2 regions of the Deinococcus maricopensis DSM 21211 genome follow, and region 2 is predicted to be linked to the other one. Evidence: riboswitches for the same ligand, from Rfam matches in the RefSeq annotation. Region 2 holds a riboswitch; the other holds the start of a gene.
The links. A riboswitch is a leader RNA that binds a small molecule or an ion and turns the genes downstream of it on or off. The one in region 2 is predicted to bind S-adenosylmethionine.
Positions count from the first base shown of each region.

Region 1: it holds a riboswitch for S-adenosylmethionine, as region 2 does, so the genes downstream of both, DEIMA_RS05630 (methionine ABC transporter ATP-binding protein) here and DEIMA_RS09525 (homoserine O-acetyltransferase family protein) in region 2, are expected to answer to the same signal.

Region 1 is NC_014958.1:1,210,669-1,215,008, reverse strand. It holds gene DEIMA_RS05645 (3-hydroxyacyl-CoA dehydrogenase) at 1-812, opposite strand, end outside; partial or broken gene DEIMA_RS18940 (VOC family protein) at 872-1,132, shown strand; gene DEIMA_RS18620 (VOC family protein) at 1,218-1,355, shown strand; gene DEIMA_RS05635 (DUF2259 domain-containing protein) at 1,339-2,016, opposite strand; SAM riboswitch class I at 2,159-2,281, shown strand; gene DEIMA_RS05630 (methionine ABC transporter ATP-binding protein) at 2,394-3,356, shown strand; gene DEIMA_RS05625 (methionine ABC transporter permease) at 3,353-4,000, shown strand; gene DEIMA_RS05620 (MetQ/NlpA family ABC transporter substrate-binding protein) at 4,066-4,340, shown strand, end outside.
Region 2 is NC_014958.1:2,034,762-2,039,101, reverse strand. It holds gene DEIMA_RS09535 (vWA domain-containing protein) at 1-686, opposite strand, end outside; gene DEIMA_RS09530 (AAA family ATPase) at 688-1,695, opposite strand; SAM riboswitch class I at 2,107-2,232, shown strand; gene DEIMA_RS09525 (homoserine O-acetyltransferase family protein) at 2,356-3,357, shown strand; gene DEIMA_RS09520 (MFS transporter) at 3,517-4,340, opposite strand, start outside.

The sequences.
Region 1 (4,340 bases), 820 kb from region 2:
CGGCCCGCGCCGACGAGGCGGGCCTGCGTGGGGTGCGGGCGGTATTTGGGGTCGCCGAAGTACGCTTCGAAGACGCTGACGGTGGCGGCGTAGTTGATGTCGAGGCCGATCAGGTCCATCAGTTCGAAGGGGCCCATGCGGAAGCCGGCGCCGCGCAGGATGCGGTCGAGGGCGGCGTGGTCGCCGACCTGTTCGGCGTGGAGGCGGAGCGCCTCGCCGTAGTACGGGCGGGCGACGCGGTTCACGATGAAGCCGGGGGTGTCCTGACAGCGGATGGGCGTCTTGCCGAGCGCGCGGGCGAGGTCCGTGACGGCCTGCACGGCGGCGTCGCTGGTGTCGGCGCCGACGATGACTTCCACGAGCGGCATGCGCGGCGCGGGGTTGAAGAAGTGCATGCCGACAACGCGGGAGGGGTCGCGGACGGTGCCGGCGATGGCGCTCACGAGCAGGGTGCTGGTGTTGGTGGCCAGGATGGCGTTCGGGGCGACGTCGTCGAGTTGCCCGAACAGGGTGCGTTTCAGGTCGAGGCGTTCCGGGGCGGCTTCGATGATGATGCGGCTGGTGGCGTGCGCGGCGAGGTCGGTGCTGACCGTGAGGCGCGCGAGGGCGTCTTCGGGCGTGCCGGTCAGTTTGCCGCGTTCGTGGAGTTTACGGAGGCTGGCGGTGATGCTGGCACGGGCGCGGTCGAGTTGCGCGGCGCTCACGTCCGTGAGGGTGACGGGGTGGCCGTGGGCGAGGGCGAGTTCGGCGATGCCGGCGCCCATGGTGCCCGCGCCGATCACGCCGAGCGGGGCGGAAGGGGTGGTGGTCATGGCGACCGCAGCATACCAAACGCTCGTTAGGCGGGGCGGGAGGTCCGCTCCTGCGCGCAATGGCGGATGGCGCCACCAGCGGCGTCCGCTACGCTCCGTACACCCACGGAGGCCCCATGACCGAACCTGCCCTTCTGCCCGAACTGTACGTCAGCGACTTCCCGCGCAGCGTCGCCTTTTACACCCGGGTGATCGGCTTCCAGGTGCGCTACGACAGCCCGGAGGAGCGCTTCGCGTACCTCACTCTGGGCACCGCGGCGTTGATGCTGGAGGAGCCCACGCGGCCCGAGCGGACGCTGCTCGCCGCTGAACCGACGCCGCCGTACGGGCGCGGCATGAACCTGTCGGTTACCGTGCCGGACGTGCACGCCGTGTACGCGCGCGAGCGCGCGGATTCTGCTGCCGATGGAGGACCGCTGGTACCGGCGGGCGGACGAGGAGGTCGGGAGCCGGCAGTTCGTGGTGCTGGACCCGGACGGGTACGTGCTGCGGCTGGTGCAGGGCCTGGGCGTGCGGCGACCGGACCTCACCGCCGCCCGGTAATGACGAGCGGCGTCACGTCCGGCCCCTCGAAGCCGGGGGTGTAGGCGCGCACGACCACGGCGAGGTTCCGGCCGTACACCCACGCCGTCTCCAGGCGGTACTGCGCGGCGCACGCGCGGCTGCGGGGCAGGCGCGCGTCATGCTGGAGGTCCACGCCGTTCACGCGCAGGCTCAGGCCCGACGGGGTGAGGGTGGCGGGCAGGAGGCCCCGGCCCGCACGGTCATCGCAGGCGTTCGGGACGGGGTAGGTACGCAGGGCGAGCGTCCATCCGGCGGCCGTGAGGGTTTCCAGCGCCTGAGGCTGCGGCCACGGCACGGGCGCGCGGAAGGTCTTGAGGAAGAGGCGCCGGCCCGTGAGGGGCCGCGTGAGGCCGTAGCGGGTCAGCGCTGCCCGCTGGGCGGTCATGAGCTGCTGCGCGACCGTGCGGGCGCTGGCGCCTTCGCGCGTGGTGAGTTCTGCACGCAGCAGGATGGTGTTCGCGCGGACGTCCGTGACCTGCAGCGTGGCGGTGGGCAAACCGCTGCCGTCCTGCACGTACGCCGTGAGGAGCAGGTGGTGGCGGCCGTCCGGGCTGAAGCCCGCCTGGAGGATCTCGGGGACGTTCGCGGCGCTCGCGGTGCCGAGCAGGGCAGTCAGGATCAGGGGCAGAAGGGCGCGCATGGGGCGAAGGTACGCCGCTTGGATGAAGCGCGGCTGACGCGCAACGGCGTTGCGCCCTGGCACAACTGTGTATCGCGTCACTTCATGATGTGGACATCTCCCCTATTCTTCTCATCGTTCGCGCCCATGGCGCGAGCCACACCTCTTATCCAGAGCGACACAGGGATCTGGCCCAGTGACCGTCGCAGCAACCGGCCCTCATCACGGCACGGTGCTCTCCAGCCCGACCGCGCCAACGATGGCCCAGCGGCGGGACCGATAAGGGAAGGGTCCCACGCACTATGCACGTCCCCTTCTCCGACACCCTCGGGAGGGGACGTTTTCGTTGTCCTCCCCTCCCGGACGCATCACCTCACCGGAAAGGAGGACGCCCGCGCGTGTCCCACTCCCCTGCGCTGGACTTCCAGCACGTCACGAAAACGTACCCGGCCCAGACCACCCCGGCCCTGCGTGACCTCACGCTCAGCGTCCCCCGCGGCAGCCGCACCGGCATCATCGGCCGCAGCGGCGCCGGCAAGAGCACCCTGGTGCGCCTCATCAGCGGCCTCGAAGCGCCCACGAGCGGCACGCTGCGCGTCAACGGCGTGGACCTCCAGGCGCTCAGCGGCGCCGAGCGCCGCGCGCGGCAGGCCCGCACCGGCCTGGTGTTCCAACACTTCAACCTCCTCGCGGGCCGCACGGCGCTCGCAAACGTCACGCTGCCACTGGAACTCGCCGGCGTGCCCCGCGCGAAACGCGAAGCGCGCGCCCGCGAGCTGCTCGCGCAGGTCGGCCTCGCGGACCACGCGGGCCGGTACCCGGCGCAGCTGAGCGGCGGGCAGCGGCAGCGCGTCGGCATCGCCCGCGCCCTCGCCTCCGACCCGGAGCTGCTGCTCGCGGACGAGGCGACGAGCGCCCTCGACCCGGAAACGAGCGCGGGCATCCTCGCGCTGCTCGCGGACCTGCAGCGCGAACGGGACCTGACGCTCGTGATCGTCACGCACCAGATGGACGTCGTGCGCGCCGCGTGCACGCACGTCGCCGTACTGGACCACGGCGAACTCGTGGAGCACGGCGAGGCGCGCGCGGTCCTGAACGCCCCGCAGCACCCCGTCACGCGCGCGCTGCTGGACGCGCACCGGCCCGCCGTGACGGTCGAAGCCGGGGAGCGCCTCGCGCACGTGACGCTGCCGGACCTGAGCGCCCGCACCCTCACGGCCCTCGCGGGGTTGGGCGCGCGCGTCGTCGCAGCGGACACGCACGCGCAGGGCGTCAGCGCCTGGCTGGCCCTGCCGGAACACGCCCCCGACCCCACCGCGCACGTGGCGCGCACGGCCGCGCTTGCCGGAGGTGCCCGGTGAGCCTCGCCGAACTGCTCTGGCAGGGTACCCTGGAAACGCTGCTGATGGTCATGCCCAGCGCCCTGATCGCGCAGGCGCTCGGCACGCTGCTCGGCGTGGTGCTGCACCTCACGCGGCCCAGCGGCCTCACGCCGAACGCGTTCAGCCACCGCCTGCTGGACGCCGCCGTGAACGTCGGACGCAGCCTCCCGTTCATCATCCTGCTGGTCCTGCTGATTCCGCTCACGCGGCTGCTGACCGGCACCAGCATCGGCAGCACCGCCGCGATCGTGCCCCTCACCGTCGCTGCCATTCCGTTCGTGGCGCGCCTCGTGGACGGCGCCCTGCGGGACGTGCCGACCGGCGTGACCGAAGCGGCGCGCGCGATGGGGGCGAGCACCGCGCAGGTCGTGTTCAAGGTGCTGCTGCCCGAGGCGCGCCCCGCGCTCGTGCACGGCTTCACGGTGATGCTCGTGAGCCTGATCGGCTACAGCGCCATGGCGGGCGCCATCGGCGGCGGCGGCCTCGGCGACCTCGCCATCCGCTACGGCTACCAGCGGTTCGAGACGGACATCATGATCGCCACGGTCGTGGTGCTGCTCGTCCTCGTGCAGGGCGTGCAGTGGATCGGCGACCTCACGGCGCGCAAGATCGACCACCGCTGAAACCCTCACGTCGGCTTTCGCTCGCGCGTTGCGGGCGGGCCCTTCACACCCCGAGGACGTCCACCATGCGTACACCTGCCCTGATCGCCACCCTCGCTCTTCTCTCCGCCGCCAGCGCCGGCACGCTCCGCGTGGGCGCCACGCCCGTGCCCGCCGGGGACCTGCTGGAATTCGTGAAACCCATCCTCGCGAAGCAGGGCGTCACGCTCGTCATCCGCGAGTTCAGCGACTACGTGCAGCCGAACGTCGCGCTCGGCGAGGGCAGCATCGACGCGAACCTGTTTCAACACGTCCCGTACCTGAACGCCTTCCAGGAGAATCGCCCGCTGAACATCGTGCC
Region 2 (4,340 bases):
TCCACCGGCGTGCGCGTCAGAAACCGCCACAGGTGCGCGCGCCAGTCCAGCTGCGGCGCCCGCAGGCGCGCCAGCTCCCGGAACGCCCCCAACCCCTCGTCACCCTGCCCGGCCATGCTCGCCACCGCGCGCGCCTGCTCCACCGCCTGCCGCCACGCCCGCTCGTTCGCCGCCGGATGCCCACGACCCTTACCGTCCTCCGGCGCGTCGCCCGGCGGGCCGTCCAGCAGGTCATCGCCGCCCTGCCCCTCCAGGTCATGCTCCACGAGGGCCGCGTACACCTCCTCCACACTCAGGTGCTCCAGGTCGCCCGCGCGCGCCGCCCGCTCCGGCAACGGCAACCCCGACTGCGCAATCATGCCGTTCACGACCACGTCCGCTGCCGCGTTCCACCGCTCCCGCTCGCGCGGCCCACGCCGCGGCACGTGCGACAACGCCGCGTGCAGCACCTCATGCAGCAGCAGCCCATCCAGCACGTCGCGCGGCACACGCTCCGCCGCGTCCGGATTCAGGTACACCCGCTCCCCATCCGTCGCTGCCACGCTCACCTCCCGCGACGGCACGATCCGCGCGTGCAGCATCAACGTCGCGAAGAACGCACTCCGACCACGCAGGCGCAACCGCGCACCGCTCACCGCACGGTCAAACGCGCGCGCCTCATCCGGCGCGAGCCGCAGCGCCGCCACCTCAGGCCTCCGCGAGACTCAGCGCGTCCTGCACCAACGCCGCTAGGTCCGCGTCCCGCTCCATCAGTGCCGCCAGCTCCCCCAGTTCCCCGCTCGCGCTCAGGCGCGGAATCAGCGTCGCCACGAACAGCTGCAGCCACTCCGCACCCGCACCGTCCGCCAGCCACCGGAACGCCCGGTGCGCCTGCTCCGCCCCGCGCGCCCGCGCTGCCAACCCCACCACCGCCGCGTACCGCACGCTCGGCTCCGCCGGCAACGACACGCCCGCCGCCCGGCCCTCCAGTACGTCCAGCAGGTCCGGCAGGCGGTCATACAGCCGCACGAACGCCTCAAACTCCGCGCCCGCCGCCTCACCCACCGCCGGTCCCACCGGCAGGCCCGAGCGGTGCAGCCTGGACGCCATCTCCCACGAGCGCGGACTCGGCCACGCCGGCGAGACCGTATCCAGGCGGTGCAGCAGCTCCGGCCGGAACGTCAGGAACGCCAGCACATGCTCATGCAGCCCCCGCGCGAGCGCGTACGCACGCCACGCCTCGAACTCCGCCCGCACCTCCAGGTGCAGGAAACGGTTCCCGAGCGGCGCGGGCATATCGAACACCGACGCGCGGTCCTCCTTGCGGTTCCCCGCCGCCCACACGAACCACCCGTCCGGCAGCACGTAACTGCCCACCCGGCGATCCAGAATCAGCTGCTGCGCCATCCCCTGCATTGTCGGCGGCGCCATGTTGATCTCATCAAGGAACAGTACCCCCCGACCGGACCGCGGCAGGAACTCCGGCGGGTACCAGCGGCTCACGCCGTCCTCCGCGACCGGCAGGCCCCGCAGATCCGTCGGCGCCAGCTGCGACAGGCGCACATCCACGAACCCCAGGTCGTGCGCGCTCGCCACCTGCTGCACCACACTGCTCTTCCCAACGCCCGGCGCGCCCCAGATCATCAGGCTGAGCGTCAACTCATCACGAACGACGGCACTCAGGAACCGTTCCAGTTCCGCAGGGGACAGGCTCAACGCAGGCCTCCAGACACACGCATCATGCCCCCACACTACGCGAGACCGCGGGAACACGCGCTCAACCCCGCGCCTGCGCGCCGCAGGCCGTGGGCCTCAGACTCATGGACGGGGCGGACGCTCGGGGCCTTCATCACTGCGCGGCCCCGACCAACGAGCGCGCCCCGTTCCTCACGCCAGGCGCGTCCGGGTCGTTGACGCCGTACCGGCCCGCCGTGCGAGAGCCTGGCGGTACGCCCGGACAGTCATGACCACCAGGAACGCCCCGCCCGAAGCAGCAGCAGAGGCCTCAACACGCGCGCCCTGCTCCGCGACCATCCGCTCCAACCGGCGACTTTGACCGGCGCGCGCCCTTGACCCCCCCGGCGCCCTTGCCGTAGCCTGTAAGGCAGTCCCGCCCACGGGACCCAACCCCTATCAGGAGCGACGCAGGGACCTGGCCCAGTGACCGTCGCAGCAACCGGCCCTCATCACGGCACGGTGCTCAACGCCAGCCCACCTCAGGTCAACGATGACCGACGGTCGGAACGATACGGGAAGGGTGACCCGAGCGCACGCCGCGGTTCCCTTCACCACCGGGAGCCGCGCTTTTTCATGGCGCCTCCCACCCCGGAGTGAACCCATGACCGAACCAGACTGTCCCGCGCGCGAGGTCCTCGCATGACCGCGCACACAGCCCCCGCACGCCCCCACGTTCCCACCCCCCAGCCCGACGCCGCACCGCGCCTGCGCACCGCCACGCTGTTCCGCGATCGCCCGCTGCTGCTCGACAACGGCCACATCGTCAGCAACGTCCGCCTCGCGTACCACACGTACGGCACGCCCCGCGACCACGCCATCCTCGTCCTCCACGCGCTCACCGGCACCAGCGCCGTCCACGAATGGTGGGGCGCCCTGTTCGGTCCCGGCAAGGCCCTCGACCCCGAACGGCACTTCATCGTGTGCAGCAACGTCCTCGGCGGCTGCGCCGGCAGCAGCGGCCCCGCCGAGCTCGGCACGGACGACCTCAGCATCCCCGACATGGTCCGCGCGGCCCGCGAACTGCTCGCGCACCTCGGCGTGCGCCGCGTCACCGTCATCGGCGGCAGCATGGGCGGCATGCACGCCATCGAATGGCTCCGCGCGTACCCGGACCTCATCGACCGCGCCGTCGTCATTGCCGCGCCCGCGCAGCACAGCCCCTGGGCCATCGGCCTGAACAGCGCCGCCCGCGCCGCCATCCGCGCCGCGCCCGGCGGCGAAGGCCTCAAGGTCGCGCGTCAGATCGCCATGCTCAGCTACCGCAGCCCCGACAGCTACGCGGCCACGCAGGCCGGCCCCAGCCCCCGCGCGCGCGGCGAGCACGCCATCACCACCTACCTCCAGCACCACGGCCAGAAACTCCACGAGCGCTTCTGCGAACGCACGTACCTGACGCTCACCCGCGCCATGGACGCCTACCGCACCACCCCTGCGGACCTCGCGTGCGTCCACGTGCCCACCCTCGTCGTCGGCATCCGCAGTGACGTCCTGTACCCTCCGCACGAGGTGCGCGCCGTCGCCGACGCGCTCGGCAACGCCCGCTACTGGGAACTCGACAGCATCCACGGCCACGACGCCTTCCTGATGGACGCCGACACCCTCAACGACCGCATCCACGAGACCCTCCACCCCCAGGAATAACAGCAGGGCAACAAACTGCACTCCGCCCCAATGGGGCGGAGTGCAGTTTGCGTAAGGGATTTGAACCCTTGGGGACACCCCTCGCGGGAGCCAGTGACCACCATGCGGCGCCTGCCCCTTCCTCCACTCAGCGGAGCGTCACCGGGGTGCCTGGCGGCGTCACGCGTCACGCCGCAGGCGCATGCACGCGAACCACGCCACCGCGTACAGCGCGCTCGACGCGGCGAACACCGCCTCGTACCCCGCGTGGTCCGCCAGGAGGCCGCCCAGCACCGGCGCGAACAGCGCCACGCCCACCACGGTGTTCAGCGTGCCGATGTACCGCGAGCGCGCGCCCGGCGGCGCGAGGTTCAGCAGGTGGTTCGTGTGCCCGAGGTTGAACCCCTGCGCGGCCACGCTCGACAGCACGAACACCAGCGCGTACGGCACGGCGCCCGCGCCGCCCAGCAGCAGCGCCAGCAGCGGCGCGAACGCCGCGAACGCCGCCGAGTACCGGATGATGCGCCGCGAACCGTACCGCTGCGCCGCGCGCGTCCACACCAGGTTCGACAGGGGCGCCGCCGCCGTCACCGCCATCAGGAACACCCCCAGCGTGCTCGCCGGGAAGTGCAGCTTCCGCAGCGCGTACACCGCGAAGAACGGCTCCGCGACGCCCGCGAACGCCAGCAGCAGCCGCACGCGCAGGAACGCACGGAAATGCGCGTCCGCGCGGATCGTCTGCGGAATCGTGAGGAGTTCCTCGTGCAGGCTGCTGACGGGCAGCGGCTCATCCGGCGGTTCCGTAACCCGGCCGAACAACGCGTACCCGATGGTGTACGCAATCGTCGCGAGCGCGAAAATAAGCGTGTAGTTGTACGGGAACGGCAGCGGCGACGCCAGCACCTCGCGCACGATCAGGCCCGCCAGGAACGCCAGAATGCCCCCCACGAGGTTGCGCGTGCCGAAGAACGCTGCGCGCTGCGCGGACGGCACGACCTTCGCGG